Regions from separate parts of the Paraburkholderia aromaticivorans genome, predicted to be linked through region 1. Evidence: riboswitches for the same ligand, from Rfam matches in the RefSeq annotation. Region 1 holds a riboswitch; the other holds the start of a gene.
The links. A riboswitch is a leader RNA that binds a small molecule or an ion and turns the genes downstream of it on or off. The one in region 1 is predicted to bind cobalamin.
Positions count from the first base shown of each region.

Region 2: linked by a shared signal. The riboswitch ahead of cobW (cobalamin biosynthesis protein CobW) and the one ahead of cobG (precorrin-3B synthase) in region 1 are both predicted to bind cobalamin.

Region 1 is NZ_CP022990.1:709,666-717,522, reverse strand. It holds gene CJU94_RS22975 (precorrin-2 C(20)-methyltransferase) at 1-345, opposite strand, end outside; gene CJU94_RS22970 (precorrin-8X methylmutase) at 345-971, opposite strand; gene cobG (precorrin-3B synthase) at 964-2,574, opposite strand; cobalamin riboswitch at 2,628-2,806, opposite strand; gene cbiE (precorrin-6y C5,15-methyltransferase (decarboxylating) subunit CbiE) at 2,891-4,279, shown strand; gene CJU94_RS22955 (cobalt-precorrin-5B (C(1))-methyltransferase) at 4,279-5,376, shown strand; gene CJU94_RS22950 (cobalt-precorrin-6A reductase) at 5,373-6,098, shown strand; gene cobM (precorrin-4 C(11)-methyltransferase) at 6,156-6,881, shown strand; gene metE (5-methyltetrahydropteroyltriglutamate--homocysteine S-methyltransferase) at 6,966-7,857, opposite strand, start outside.
Region 2 is NZ_CP022990.1:333,131-340,987, reverse strand. It holds gene cobN (cobaltochelatase subunit CobN) at 1-3,253, opposite strand, end outside; gene cobW (cobalamin biosynthesis protein CobW) at 3,260-4,351, opposite strand; cobalamin riboswitch at 4,548-4,828, opposite strand; cobalamin riboswitch at 4,896-5,148, shown strand; gene cobA (uroporphyrinogen-III C-methyltransferase) at 5,388-6,161, shown strand; gene CJU94_RS21280 (cobalamin biosynthesis protein) at 6,158-6,619, shown strand; gene cobO (cob(I)yrinic acid a,c-diamide adenosyltransferase) at 6,616-7,218, shown strand; gene CJU94_RS21270 (cobyrinic acid a,c-diamide synthase CobB) at 7,222-7,857, shown strand, end outside.

The DNA of each region.
Region 1 (7,857 bases):
GCCATAGAAGAACGGATCGCCTTCGCAGATCACGGCGACGTCGCGGCCCGCGTCGAGGTGAGCGGCGACGATTTCCGCGGCGGTGTCGTAGAAATCGGCGATGATCGCTTCGTATGAAAGCGGCGGTTCGAGCGCTTCGGTCGTGACGGGATACACGAGCGGCAGATGCTGCTGCGCGTCGTGCAAATGCGCCTCGATGATGCTGAACGCGTTGCCTTTCTTGCCCTTGGCGACGAAGTACGCGACCACCGGCGCTGCCTTCAGCAAACGCAGCGCCTTGAGCGTGATGAGTTCGGGGTCGCCGGGCCCGACACCAAGTCCGAACAGACGTCCTTGCACCGTCATTATTCGACCTCCGTTGCCAGCGCATTGACGGCGGCCGCCGCCATGGCGCTGCCGCCACGCCGACCATGCACCACCACGTAAGGCACGCCGCGGCTGTCTTCCGCGAGCATGGCCTTCGATTCGGCGGCGCCGACAAAGCCCACCGGAAAGCCGAGTATCAGCGCGGGTCTTGGCGCGCCGGCGTCGAGCATATCGAGCAGATGAAACAGCGCGGTCGGCGCATTGCCGATCACGACGACGCTGCCCGCCAGCTGCGGCCGCCACAATTCCAGCGCGGCCGCGGAGCGCGTATTGCCGAGTTCGCGCGCGAGCGCGGGCACGTCGGGATGCGTGAGGGTGCAGACGACCGCATTGTTCGCCGGCAGCCGCGCACGCGTAATGCCCTGCGCGACCATGCCGGCATCGCAGAGGATCGGCGCGCCTCGCGCAAGCGCCGTGCGGCCCGAGGCGCCCGCGCCTTCGGAAAAGCGCAGGTCGTCGATCACATCGACCATGCCGCACGCGTGGATCACGCGCACCGCGAGTTTTTCCAGGTCGGCGGGAATGCGCGACAAGTCGGCCTCCGCGCGGATCGTCGCAAAGGATTGGCGATAGATCTCCTGACCGTCGCGAATGTAATCAAGCATCGGGGTTACTCCGGGCCAGGCGTTCGAGCATGTCGGCGGCCTGGTCGATCGTCAGTTGGCGCGCGACGCACAGGCCGAAACCGGGCCGGCCGTCGCGTCGATAAAGGTCGTAGAGGCCGGGCGCGGCCGCCAGCAGCGTGTACGGCGCGCAATGCGCGGCGGCGCACGAACGTGGGCAGCCGCTCAGGTGCGCGTCGACGCCGGCAGCCAGGCGGGCGGCGAGGCGCAGCGCGTCGGCCTTGGTGTCGGCGAGGCTTTTCGCGCAGCCGCTGGAACCGGCGCAGGCGATCAGACGCGTGATGGCTTGCGCGGGATCGCAGGCGAGACCGAGCGCCGCCAAACCGGATAGCACGGCTGGAACGGCATGCGTTGCGATGTCGGGCAGCAGCACGCTTTGCCAGGGTGTGACGCGCAGCGTGCCGTTGCCGTGCTGCTGCGAAAGCGCGGCGAGGGCATCGAGGGTGTTGGCGTCGAGGCGTCCCAGCGGCGGCTGGCCGCCTGCGTGCCAGGTTCCGGGCACGCGTTGCGCGTGAGCGCCCAGCCGAAGGCCGGCATCGGCCGGCGTGCGGCGATGCCAGCCGGCCAGCGCTGCGTTTCGCGTCAGCGGGAAGTCGAGGTAGCGTTGAGCGTGATGCAGGAGCGCGTCGGCGGAATGCACGGCTAGCAGGTGACGCATGCGCGTGGCGTCGGCGGCGGCGAGGTCGAGGAATGTGAGCAGCAGCGCGCGTACCAGAGCCGGAGCTTGCGAGGGGAGTATCGCGGCTAGCGGGACCGCGCCGTTGGCGTGGGACTCGTCCGTCGTGATGCACTCATTTTGCGCCGGCGAGCCGGCCCACGCACTCGCAGGCGGACAACCCGCCAGGCCGAATACGAAGCGCACGCCGTCGGCTTCCTGCGACGCCGCCAGCCAAACGTCATGCGGATGATCCACTCGCGCGAGCCGTTCGCCGCCGTCCAGCAACAGCGCGAATTTCGGCGACAGCGCCGCGAAACGCGGTTCGCTTTGCAGCGTCGCGAGCAATTCGGCGCACAGCGGGCGGGTGTCGAACAGGGAGCAGGGATCGCGTCCGGCAGCGGGGCTGATCATGACGTTGCGCACGTCGTCGGCGGCGATCGCCATTGCGGCTGACGCGTCCAATGCGTCCGGCAGCTTCGACGAAACCGTCTCCACTGCGTTCGCTGCCGCCCGGTCCACTGCGCTCACCGCCATCGTGTCCGCAACGTCCGCCGGACCGATTGCCACCGCCTTCGCTGCGCCCGCCGACGGCATCGGCCCGAGACCGGCGGCGACCAGCGCCGCGATCAACGCCGCTTCCTCACCACGCTTCACGCCGCGCACCTGCACATTGGCACGATTGGTCAGCTCGATCACGCCGGCCGCATGGCGTGCACTGACATCGGCGATCGCCCGCGCCTGCGCCGCGCTCAACTCGCCGCCGGGCAGTTTGATGCGGCAAATCCCGCCGTCGCGCGCGGCGACGATGCGCAGCAGCCCCGGGCACGCCGAGGGCCGCGGCGTGGCGGCTGCGTCGGACACAACGGTGGAAGGCGAAGCTTGATTCAAGACGGACACCGGTTTAGCGTCGCGCGACGGCCCGAGCATGCCGTCAGGCGGGCATGGCTGCGGCATCGGTACACCCCGCCCGATGTTGGCTGGCACGAACAGTCTTGCCGGCAGGTCTCCTGGCTGGCAGGTCATGGTCCGCCGCAGCCTTCCCGGTCGAACCAGTGGCGTGGAGCGCAGGCGGACTCGCTGCATACAGTTGCGGGGGCAGCCACAGTGGCACTGTGTTCCCTCTTCGGCCCCGAAGGGCACCGGCGGCTGTATTATGCCTTTTTTCGAACCGCACAACGAGGCTGGGCGCTTTGATCGGCGCGGCACAGCGGACTATTTGAAGACACAGAATGAGGATGGATGCATGCCCGCGTGGCTGACGGTGGTGGGCATCGGCGACGACGGCTTCGCCGGTTTGGGAAGGCCCGCGCGGCGCGCTTTGCTGCAAGCGTCGGTGGTCTACGGCGGTGAACGCCATCTGGCGATGCTGCCCGCGCGCCTCGCCGCGCGCCGCGCCGCGTGGCCGCGTCCGTTCGATCTCTCGCCTTTGCTGGCCGAACGCGGCGGCGCGGTGTGCGTGCTGGCGAGCGGCGACCCGATGCTGTTCGGCGTAGGCGCGACGCTCGCGCGGCAGTTGCCGGCGGGGGAGTTGCGGGTGCTGCCCGCGCCGTCGTCGTTGTCGCTGGCGGCCGCGCGCCTCGGCTGGCCGTTGCAGGACGTCGCGACGGTGTCGCTGGTGGGGCGGCCGTTGGCGACGTTGAACGCGCATCTGCACGACGGCGCGCGCGTGTTCGTGCTGAGCGCGGACGGACGCACGCCCGCGGCGCTCGCGGAGTTGCTCAACGCCCGCGGTTTCGGGGCGACCCGCATGAGCGTGCTGGAACACTTGGGCGGCGAGCTGGAACGGCGCATCGACGGCCGCGCGGATCAGTGGCCGGCGGGCGAAGTGGCCGCGCTGAATCTGATCGCGCTCGACTGCCGCGCCACCGAGGGCGCGCCGCGTTTGCCGCTGACCTGCGGCTTGCCCGATGACGCTTTTCGCCACGACGGCCAGTTGACCAAGCGCGATGTGCGCGCCATCACGCTCGCGCGCCTCGCGCCGGCGCCCGGCGAACTGCTGTGGGACGTGGGCGCGGGTAGCGGCTCGATCGGCATCGAATGGATGCGCTCGCATCCGACCTGCCGCGCGATCGCGATTGAAGGACACGCCGAGCGTCAGCGCTTCATCGAACACAATCGCGACGCGCTGGGCGTGCCGAGTCTGCAACTCGTCGCAGGCCGCGCGCCTGCCGCGCTGCAGGGGCTGCCGCTGCCGGATGCGGTGTTCATCGGCGGGGGCGCGACCGTGCCGGGCGTGCTGGAGGCATGTTGGGCCGCTCTGCGCGAGGGTGGCCGGCTGGTCGCCAACGCGGTTACGTTGCAGGGCGAAGCGGCGCTGGTCGCCTGGCGCGAGCGGCACGGCGGCACGCTGACGCGGATCGCGCTGGCCGACGCCCAGCCGCTCGGCGCTTTCGATACATGGCGGCAGGCGTTGCCGATCACGCTGTTGGACGTGACGAAGCCGAGCGGCGAGGGCGCCAGGAACACCATTGACCCGGCCGATGTAACGAACGCTACGAACGGCGTGAACTGCACGAACTGCACGAACGGCACGAACGGCACGAACGGCACGAACGGTGCGAACGGCGCGAACGGCGCGAACGCCACCAACGCCACCAACGCTTTGAACACCGACTCACCGCAAGAACCCTGATGCGCGACGAAACGCCCGAACAACCCGCGCCGCTGCGTAGCGGCTACACGACCGGCAGTTGCGCCACCGCGACGTCGCTGGCGGCGGCGCGTCTGTTGCTGGCGGGCGTGGTTAGCAACGTGGCGGAGATCGTGCTGCCCAGGGGCCAGCATGTGCCGATGCCGCTGGTGTTCTGCCGTCTGATCGGCAACGGCGACGGCGGTGCCGAAGCCGGCACCGTCAAGGACGCCGGCGACGATCCCGACGTCACGCACGGCGCGGTCGTATTCGCGCGCGTGCGCCTCGTCGCCGAACCGGGCGTGAAGTTTCGCGCGGGGCCCGGCGTCGGCACGGTGACGCGCGCGGGACTGACGCTGCCGGTCGGCGAACCGGCGATCAACCCGGTGCCGCGCAGAATGATGACCGAGCACCTTGCCGAACTGGCGGCGGAGCACGGATATGGCGGCGGCTTCGAGGTGACGATCGGCGTGGAAGGCGGCGAAGCGCTCGCGCTGAAAACCATGAACCCGCGCCTGGGCATTCTCGGCGGCCTGTCGATTCTCGGCACCACCGGCATCGTGCGGCCTTTCTCGTGCTCGGCGTATATCGCGTCGATCCATCAGGGCATCGACGTCGCGCGCGCCAACGGCTACACGCATCTGGCCGCCTGCACCGGCAACGCCAGCGAGGAGGCGATGCGCGCGCATTACGGTCTGCCGGATATCGCGCTGATCGAAATGGGCGACTTCGTCGGCGCGGTGCTCAAGCATATGAAGCGCGCGCCGGTCGAGCGCCTCAGCGTGTGCGGCGGCTTCGGCAAACTCAGCAAGCTGGCGGCGGGGCATCTCGATCTGCATAGCCGCAATTCGAGCATCGACCTCGAACGGCTCGCGCAATGGGCGGCCGAATATGGCGCCGACGCCGCGCTTCAGGCGGCGATCCGCGCGGCCAATACGAGCCAGCAGGCGGTGGCGTTGGCGCGCGCGCAGCAGGTGCCGCTCGGCGATATCGTCTGCCGGCATGCGCTGACGCTGGCGCGCGCCATCGTGCCGCCGCAGGTCACCGTGGAAATGTTCGCGATCGACCGTCAGGGCAACCTGATCGGAGCCGCGCAATGAGGCGGATTCTGCTGCTCGGCGGCACCGGCGACGCGCTGCGGATCGCGCGGCAACTCGGCGACCCCGCCCACGTGTACAGTCTTGCCGGCCTCGGCAAGGTGCCGGACGATCTCCCGTGCGCGGTGCGCGTGGGCGGCTTCGGCGGTAGTGAGGGCATGGCGCGTTACCTAAATAGCGAGGGCATTGGCCTCGTGATCGATGCGACCCATCCCTATGCCGCGCAAATCAGCGCGAATGCGGCGCAGGCGAGCCGCGCCACGGGCGTGCCGTATTGGGCGCTGCGTCGCCCGGCCTGGCAGCCGCAAGCCGGCGACGACTGGCGTATGGCCGGCGACTGGAACGAGCTCACGGATGCGCTGGCGCCGTTCAGAAAGCCGCTCTTCACGCTCGGTCGCGAGCCGCTCGCGCATCTCGACGACATCCCCTCGCATCAGTTCTGGACGGTGCGTTGTCTCGATTCGCACGAGGACACGCCGCGTGCGCGCATACTCGCGGCGCGCGGCCCATTCACGCTCGAAGGCGAGCGCGCGTTGTTCGCGCTGCAAGCCTTCGATGTGGTGGTCAGCAAAAACAGCGGCGGCAATGCGACCGAAGCGAAACTCGAAGTCGCGCGAGAACGCGGTCTGCCGGTCGTGATGTTGCGCCGGCCCGAGTTGCCGCCGGCGGATCGGGAATTCGACCACGTTGCCGACCTGCTCGAAGCGCTGCAAGCGGCGGCTTGAATTGCGCCCGAATCGCCTGTGCGTGTCACGCCGACCCAACGAATCATGGAGTAGTGAATGACAGTGTTTTTTATCGGCGCGGGTCCTGGCGACCCGGAACTGATCACGGTGAAAGGGCAGCGCCTCGTGCGCAGTTGCCCGGTGATCCTGTACGCGGGTTCGCTCGTGCCGGCCGCGGTGCTCGAAGGTCACGCGGCCGCGCAGGTCGTCAACACCGCCGAACTCGACCTCGACCAGATCGTCGCGCTGCTCGCGGCCGCACACGCCAAAGGCCAGGACGTGGCGCGCGTGCATTCCGGCGATCCGTCCTTGTACGGCGCGATCGGCGAACAGATTCGCAGACTGCGCGAGCTGAACATTCCCTACGAGATCGTGCCGGGCGTCACCGCCACGGCCGCGTGCGCGGCGGCGCTGGGTTGCGAACTCACGCTGCCCGAGGTGTCGCAGACGCTGATCCTCACGCGTTTCGCGAGCAAGACCCGCATGCCCGAAGGCGAACAGCTCGCCGATCTCGCCCGGCACCGCGCGACCATGGCGATTCACCTCGGCGTGCGGCATCTTGCGCGCATCGTCGATGAATTGCGGCCGCATTACGGCGGCGCATGTCCAATCGCGGTGATTTATCGCGCGAGCTGGCCGGACGAGGAGAAGCTCACCGGCACGCTCGACGACATCGTCAGCAAGGTGCAATCGAGTTCGATCGAACGGACCGCGCTGATTCTGGTCGGTCACGTGCTCGCCGCGGAGGGTTTCGCGGACTCGACGCTGTACGCGAAAGAGTGAACCCGCCTACGCGCGAACGCCTATTCGCGCGACACAACACGGCGCGCAAATGGGCGTTCGACGCCGGCTCGACGGCTGGTCACATCACGCGGTCAATGCTTCCGGCTGCTGCGCCGCCAGCTTCGCGCGCAATGCTCTCGCGGCCTGCACCATATTCGCGAGCGCGGCTTCCGTTTCCGGCCAGCCGCGCGTCTTCAGCCCGCAGTCCGGATTGACCCACAGGCGCTCGGCCGGAATCACTTCGCAGGCGCGTTCCAGCAGACGTTGGATCGCGTCCGCGCCAGGCACGCGCGGCGAGTGGATATCGTAGACGCCCGGGCCGATTTCGTTCGGGTACGCGAAGGCGCCGAAGCCGTCGAGCAGTTCCATCGCCGAGCGCGAGGTCTCGATGGTGATCACGTCGGCATCCATCGCGGCGATCGACGGCAGTATGTCGTTGAATTCCGAATAGCACATGTGCGTATGAATCTGCGTTTGATCGGCCACGCCCGCTGCCGAAATGCGGAACGCGCGCGTCGCCCATTCCAGATACGCGGCCCAATCCGCGCGACGCAACGGCAAGCCTTCGCGAAAAGCCGGTTCGTCGATCTGGATGATGCGAATGCCGGCCTTTTCCAGATCCGCCACCTCGTCGCGGATCGCGAGCGCGAGTTGCAGCGCGGTGGTCGAGCGCGGCTGGTCGTCGCGCACGAACGACCATTGCAGCATGGTCACCGGGCCGGTCAGCATGCCTTTCATCGGCCGCTGCGTGAGCGATTGCGCGTAGCGCGTGGTTTCCACCGTGATCGGTTCGGGACGGTAGACGTCGCCGTAGATGATCGGCGGTTTCACGCAGCGCGAGCCGTAGCTCTGCACCCAGCCGTTCTCCGTGAACGCGTAGCCCCACAACTGCTCGCCGAAATACTCGACCATGTCGTTGCGTTCGGCTTCGCCGTGCACCAGCACGTCGAGGCCCAGTTCTTCCTGTTTGCGCACG
Region 2 (7,857 bases), 380 kb from region 1:
GCGTGCCGAAAGCGTGATGCGCCTCTTCGCCCGCGCTCTTTTGCGTATAGGCGTAACCGCCCCACGCCTGATAGGCGTTCGCGAGGTCGGCGTCGGTCTGCCAGTGGCGCGAGTCGATCATGTCCTGCAAACCGGCGCCGTACGCGCCCGGCCGTGCGCTGAACACGCGCCAGCCGGCGCGCCTGCGCGCTTCGGCGGCGTCCATGCCGCGCGCGATGAGCGCATCGCGTTCACGCAGCACGCGCGCGCGAATCGGATTCAGGTCTTCGGGCTCGTCGAGTTCCGCCACCGCCTGCACGGCGGCGTCGAACAAGTGCATGACATTGGCGAAGGCGTCGCGGAAGAAACCGGACACACGCAAGGTGACATCGATACGCGGCCGGTCGAACACCGCGATCGGCATGATTTCGAAATCGGTCACGCGGTGGCTGCCCGGCGCCCACTTCGGCCGCACGCCGAGCAACGCGAGGGCCTGGGCGATATCGTCGCCGCCGGTGCGCATGGTCGCGGTGCCCCACACGGAGAGGCCGATGGCGCGCGGATAATCGCCCTTCTCCTGCATATGCCGTTCGATCAGTTGCTGGGCGGATTTCAAGCCGAGCGACCAGGCCGCTTGCGTGGGAATGGCGCGCGTGTCGACCGAATAAAAGTTGCGGCCGGTAGGCAGCACATCGGGCCGTCCACGCGACGGCGAACCACTCGGCCCCGGTGGCACGAATCGCCCTTCGAGACCACGCTTTAACTGCAGCATTTCCTGCGGACCGCACGCGTCGAGCCGCGGCAGCACGTCCTCACGCAGTCGCTCGACGACGCGCTCCGTTTGCGGCAAGCCGGCAGCAAGCGTCACCGCCGACGCCTCCGGTCGAGCCTCGCACACGCCGCGCAACAGCGACGCCGCCAGCAACTCCAGACGCTCGCGCGTGTCGCCGCAGTGGCGCCACGGCGCATCGCTGACATCGCGCAGCAGATCGGGACGCGGTCCGTCCCATGCCGCCGACCAGTCCACCGACAGCGGATCGAACAGGTGGTCCATATGCAGATCGCGCGCCAGCGCATCGATCAAGCCGGCTTTCGCGCCTTGCCCGTCGCCGACTGGAAAGCGCCCCAACGCCAGCAACGTGTCGCGCCGTTGCACACCGTCAGGCGATTGCCCGAACGTATGCAGGCCATCGCGAATCTGCGCTTCCTTCAACTCGCACAGCCACGCATCGACCCGCGTGAGAAGCACGTCTTCATCGTCCTGCCCGCTCGGCGCCGCGAGACTCAACTCCTCATGCAACCGGTGTTCGACGATGGTCGCCAGAATCGTGCGCCGCAACAGCTTCGAGCGGCGCGGGTCGACCATCAGCGCTTCATAGTATTCGTCGACCTGGCGCTCGAGATCCTGCAACGGCCCATAGCTTTCGGCGCGCGTGAGCGGCGGCATCAGGTGATCGATGATGACGGCCTGCGCGCGGCGTTTCGCCTGGCTGCCCTCGCCCGGATCGTTGACGATGAACGGGTACAAATGCGGCATCGGCCCGAGAATCAGATCGGGCCAGCAGGCGTGGCTCAACGCGACGCTCTTGCCAGGCAGCCATTCGAGATTGCCGTGCTTGCCGACGTGCACGATTGCGTCGATACCGAACTGGTGGCGCAACCAGAAATAGAACGCCAGATAGGCGTGCGGCGGCACGAGGTCGGCGTCGTGATAGCTGGCGTAATCGCCCTGTTCGCGCGAACGCGAGGGTTGAATGCCGACGAACACCTGTCCGCACCGCCAGCCCGCGATCATGAAACGGCCGCGCCTCAGCGTCGGATCCTGATCGGGTGTGCCCCACCGCGCGTTCAATGCGTGCCGCGCCTCAGCGGGCAAGGCGTTGAAGTACCCAAGATAGTCGTCTAGCGCAAGGCTTTGCAGCGCGGGACGCAGATCGCGCACCACCGGATCGTTGGTCACGCCTTCGGTGAGCTTCTTCAACAACGCGTCGCCGTTCGCGGGCAAATCGGCGAGACGATAGCCTTCGTCGCGCAGCATCGACAGAATGCCCACCACCGAGGCCGGCGTATCGAGCCCCACGCCATTGCCGATGCGCCCCTCGCTCATCGGATAATTGGCGAGGATCAGCGCGAGTTTCTTGTCCGCGTTGTCGAGCGAGCGCAGACGGCACCAGCGGCGGCTGAGCTCGGCGAGAAAAGCCACCCGCCCGGCATCCGGTTGATAACGCACCACGTCGACCTGAGTGTGCGGACAACGGTATGCAAGGCCCTTGAAACTGACAGCGCGCGTAATGATGCGGCCGTCCACTTCCGGCAGCGCGATATGCATCGCAATATCGCGCGAATTGAGGCCTTGATTGTCCTTCTGCCAGTCTTCGCGATTGCCGCCGCTGAGAATCACCTGGAACACCGGCGCGTCGCCGGCGAGCGCGAGCGGCTCGGGGTCGTCGATCGCGCTTGCGGCGAAGGCGGTCGTATTCAGCACCAGCGAGACCTTGTGCTCGGCGCACAGCGATTGCACGACTTCGCGGCTCAACGTGTCTTTGAGCGAGGTAATCGCAATCGGCAGCGGATTCAGGCCCTGCGACTCGAGCGCATCGATCAGCGCGTCGAACACGGCCGTATTGGCCGCCTGCAGATGCGCCTTGTAGAACAGAATCGCCGCGACCGGCGCGTTGTGTTGCCAGCGCGCCTGCCAGTCGGCAACCGTCGGCGTGTCCCGCTCGGGATGGTAGAGCGTCGCGGCGGGCAACGCGCGCGGCGGCGCAGGCTCGCGCCCCCAGCCGACGGCGCGGTGCGCGATACAGCGCAGGAACGCTTCGGCATTTTGCGGGCCGCCTTCGCGCAGATAGCGCCACAGTTGATGGCATAGCTCGGCGCTCGCGGTGCTGCGCGCGAGCAGGTTTGGATCTTCCTGCAGATCGCCGGAGAACATTGCGAGCGTCTGCTGCTTGCGCTCGGCGAGCGCCACCACCTGCTCGATGCCATAAGGCCAATAGGCCTCGCCGCCGAGATGATCGACCACCACCGCGCGCGCATGCTGCAAGACGTCTTCGACATAGAAATCGACCGAGGCCGGCTGCCGCAAATACGTGACGTTGGCGAGCCGCACGCTGGGGAAACCCTCGCCCAGCCGCGGAAAGACGCTCGCGAGCAGCGACAGCGTGGTGTCGGCCGAACTGAGCACCACGATATCGGCGGGCTGCTGATCGATACGGATCACGCCCTGCGTATCGTCGACAAAGCCACCCGGCGTGGTGCGCAGCAGATGCATGAGCGCTTACGCCTGTTGCGTTTCGACGGCCGACGGGACGCCGAGCGCCGTGTCGAACGCACGCTGCAACGCGGCCTGATCGAGATCCTCGCCAATCAGCACGAAGCGGCTCGGACCATTTTCGCCCGCTTGCCAGCGCCGATCGAAATAGCTGTCGAAGCGGCGGCCCACGCCCTGAATCACCAGACGCATCGCCGCGCCCGGCAGCGCCGCGAAGCCCTTGACGCGATAAATCGTGTTCGTTTCGACGAGGCCTTGCAGCGCGGCGATCACCGCTTCGCGAGAAGGCGCGTTCGCGTGTACGACCACCGAATCGAATTCGTCGTGATGGTGGTCGGCGTCGCCGGCGGAACCGTGATGATCGTGGCGCAAGTGGATCGTGTCTTCCGAGGCCGCTTCGAGGCCCAGCAGCGTATGCAGATCGAGCTGGCCCTTCTGCGCGCGCACGATCTTCACTTGCGGCGGAATCTCTTCGCGAATCACCGCCTCGACCGCGTTTTGCTGCGCGTCGTCGAGCAGATCCGTTTTGTTCAGGATCACCAGATCGGCGGCGGACAACTGATCTTCGAACAGTTCATGCAGCGGCGACTCGTGATCGAGATTCGGATCGGCTTTGCGCTGTGCATCCACGGCGAGCGGATTGTCGGCGAACTGGCCGCTTGCCGCAGCCGGACCGTCCACCACGGTGACCACGGCATCCACGGTGAAGCTGTTCTTGATCTGCGGCCAGTTGAATGCCTGCACCAGCGGCTTCGGCAATGCGAGGCCCGACGTCTCGATCAGCACGTGATCGATCTGATCGCGGCGTTCGACCAGCCTTTCCATCACCGGAAAAAACTCTTCCTGCACGGTGCAGCACAGGCAGCCGTTTGCGAGCTCATACAGTTGGCCTTCGGTTTCGACGCCGTTTTCATCGCATCCAATGCCGCAACCCTTGAGGATTTCCCCGTCGATGCCGAGTTCGCCGAACTCGTTGACGATGACCGCGATGCGCTTGCCGCCCGCATGCTGAAGAATATGCCGCAGCAGCGTGGTCTTGCCGCTGCCGAGAAAGCCTGTGACGATGGTGACGGGGATCTTGCGCATCTGGGTTTGCATCGTGAGGTCCATCCGTAGGAGTTGCACGTGCCTGCCGGCGTATCCGCGCGTCTGTCCGTATGGTCCTGACAAACCCGACATGGGCCTGGCAAGCCACGGCGAAAATCAAACACGGGGACGAACGACGGATTGCCGCGACAACGGTAAACAGAAAGCGGAATTGAGATCATGAACGCACCGCCGCATCCCCGCGGCGTTCGCCCTTCGTATTCTGGCCGGTATCCGGGCTGGCGATAGCGCCGCTTCCCCTTCCCGGACGAGTGATTTCTCGCCCAGTGGTGATATGCCGACGCGGCCTTGCGCGTGGACATCGAAGCCGGCTTTGCGGCGCTACAGCACTGACCGTAGCGCCACATTTCGCTTACCGTTGCGGGGGCAGCACAGGTTGACCCGATCCATGGCAGGCGGGTGCCCTGTTTCCCGTTTAACTGCATGCGCACGAGCGCGCACACGAGCACCAAAGTGCGAGCGAGTGTAGGCCCGCGGCCCGATGCCGTCAAGGAAACCCAAGCCGCGAGCGCTTATCGGGCGGGGCGCCGTGTGCTATCGTATGCGCGCGTTTGGTGCCCGCACATGCATTCGCGTGTGCAGTTAAACGGGAAACAGGCCGCGCTTTCATGCGCTCAACCTGTGCTGTCCCCGCAACGGTAAGCGACCTGCGGCGCGATGTTGATTCGTCTCGCGCCGCGCATGCGTTTTTTCTATGCCACTGTCCCGCACATGCCAATGAATGCGGACGGGAAGGCAAAGCGCATGAGGCCGCCAGCCCGGATACCGGCCAGACGCGGAGGCGGCGAACCTCAGGCAACATCGCGCCGCCGGCCGCCGGAATCCGCGAGGGACGGATGTGAAGGCGCTGAAGCACGACGTCACGCGTCCGTTCGCGTGCGAGTTCCCCCAAAGGACCGCTGCGAGCCGCGCATGTCGCCGTGCCCGAATCCGTAGCCCGCATGCCCCAAAAATCCGCCATCCGGCGCTCCCGCGCGCTTCGCCCCGATCCGCACGTCACGACATGGCGCTTGCCGTGCACGTCGCGATGAGCCGCGCCTGGTTGATCGGCGCCGGACCCGGCGACGTCGAACTCATGACGCTCAAGGCGACCCGCGCGTTGGCGCAAGCCGATGTGGTGCTGGTCGACGATCTGGTGAATCCCGAGGTGCTGCAGTTCGCGCGCGCCGATGCACGGATCGTCTACGTCGGCAAACGCGGCGGACATCCGTCCACGCCGCAGGCCGGCATCGTCGCACAGTTGCTTGATCATGTGCGGGCCGGGCGCAGCGTCGCGCGCCTGAAAGGCGGCGATCCGTTCGTGTTCGGCCGGGGCGGCGAAGAACAGCAGGCGCTGCATGCCGCCGGCGTCGAGGTCGAAGTCATCAACGGCATTACGGCGGGAATCGCGGCGCCCGCGGCCATCGGCATTCCGGTCACGCATCGCGACTACGCGCAAGGCGTGGTGTTCGTCACCGGGCACGGCGCGGGCAGCGGCGAGCCGGACTGGGCCGCGCTCGCGGCCACGCAGATGACGCTCGTGATCTATATGGGCATGCGGCGGCTCGACGATATCGTCGGCGCGTTGCTCGCGGCGGGCATGAGCGCCGACACGCCATGCGCGGCGATCGAGTCGGCCACCCGTCCCGAGCAACGCCATGCGCTCGCACGGCTGGGCGAGTTCGCCGCTACCGTCTCGCGCGCCGGACTCGGCTCGCCGGCGATCGTGGTGATCGGCGGCGTGGTGTCGCTCGCGTTGATGCGCGCAGCGGCGCAGGCCGATGCCGCGACGCCGGGCGCGCACGGAGCGGCTACGCCATGAAAACGCTGAGCGTCGGCATTGGCTGCCGTTTGCACAGCCCGGCTGAGCAGATCGAAGCGGCGGTGCGCGCCGCGCTCGGCCCGCATGCATTCGACGCAATCCGCACCGTGGCTTCGGTCGATACCAAAGCCGGCGAAACGGGCCTGCGCGAATTCTGCGCACGTCATGCCCTGCCGCTGACATTCTTCAGCCGTGCACAGATCGCGGCGATGCCCGTGACGGAGCCTTCGGCGGCAGTGCGCGGGCACCTCGGCGTGGACGGCGTGTGCGAGCCGTGCGCGCTGCTTGCCGCAACGGCCGGGCTCGGCGACCTCGCCGCTTGCAATGACGTGCCGCGCGCCGCGCTCCTCATGCGCAAAACGGTGCATGCCGGCGTCGCCGTGGCGATCGCCACGACCACCACCGTCGCTGATCACGAACACCCCAACAACGACACTCAGGAACCGAACCTGCCATGAAGACCGATCCCGAATCGCACCAACGCATGACCGAGCGCCGGCGCGAAGGCCACGAGAAGAAACAGGCCAACGCCACCGTCGAGAAAGGCCTGCTGATCGTCAACACCGGCACCGGCAAGGGCAAGACCACCGCCGCGTTCGGCATGGCCGTGCGCGTGCTGGGCCACGGCATGCGCCTCGGCGTCGTGCAATTCATCAAGGGCGCGCTGCACACGTCGGAGCGAGACTTTCTCGGCGCGATCGCCAATTGCGATTTCGTCACAATGGGCGACGGCTACACCTGGAACACGCAGAACCGCGACGCCGACATCGCGACCGCGCGCAAAGGCTGGGATGAAGCGCGCCGCATGATCGAGAGCGGCGAGTATCAGATGGTGATCCTCGACGAACTGAACACGGTGCTCAAGTACGAATACCTGCCGCTCGACGAAGTCCTGTCGGTACTGACCGCGCGCGCGCCGATGGTGCACGTGGTGGTGACCGGCCGTCACGCGCCGGACGCGTTGATCGAAGCAGCCGACCTCGTCACGGAAATGCGCATCGTCAAGCATCCGTATCGCGAGCAGGGCGTGAAAGCGCAGCGCGGCGTGGAGTTCTGAGCGATGACCGGCCCCCACGGCACGGCCGCCGACACGTCTGCCGGGGAGACTTCGCCCGGAGCGTGCCCCGCCCTCTTTATCAGCGCGCCCGCGTCGGGCCAGGGCAAGACCACGATCACCGCGGGTCTGGCGCGCTACCATCGGCGGCTGGGGCGACGCGTACGCGTCTTCAAGACCGGACCCGACTTTCTCGATCCGATGATCCTCGCGCGCGCGAGCGGCGCGCCCGTCCTCTCGCTCGATCTGTGGATGGTGGGCGAAACCGCCTGCCGCAACCTGCTCGCGCAAGCGGCCGCCGAAGCCGATCTGATCCTGATCGAAGGCGTGATGGGCTTGTTCGACGGCACGCCGAGCAGCGCCGATCTCGCCACCACCTTCGGCGTGCCGGTGCTCGCGGTCATTTCGGCGAAGGCGATGGCGCAGACCTTCGGCGCGGTGGCCTTCGGGCTCGCGCAATTCCGGCCGCAGGTGCCGTTTTACGGCGTGCTCGCCAACCGCGTCGGCTCCGCGCGGCACGCGCAGATGCTCGAAGAGGCGTTGCCGCATGGGCTGCGCTGGTGCGGCCACATTGCCGCCAGCGACGAAATCGCGCTGCCCGACCGTCACCTCGGCCTGCACCAGGCGGACGAAATCGACGAT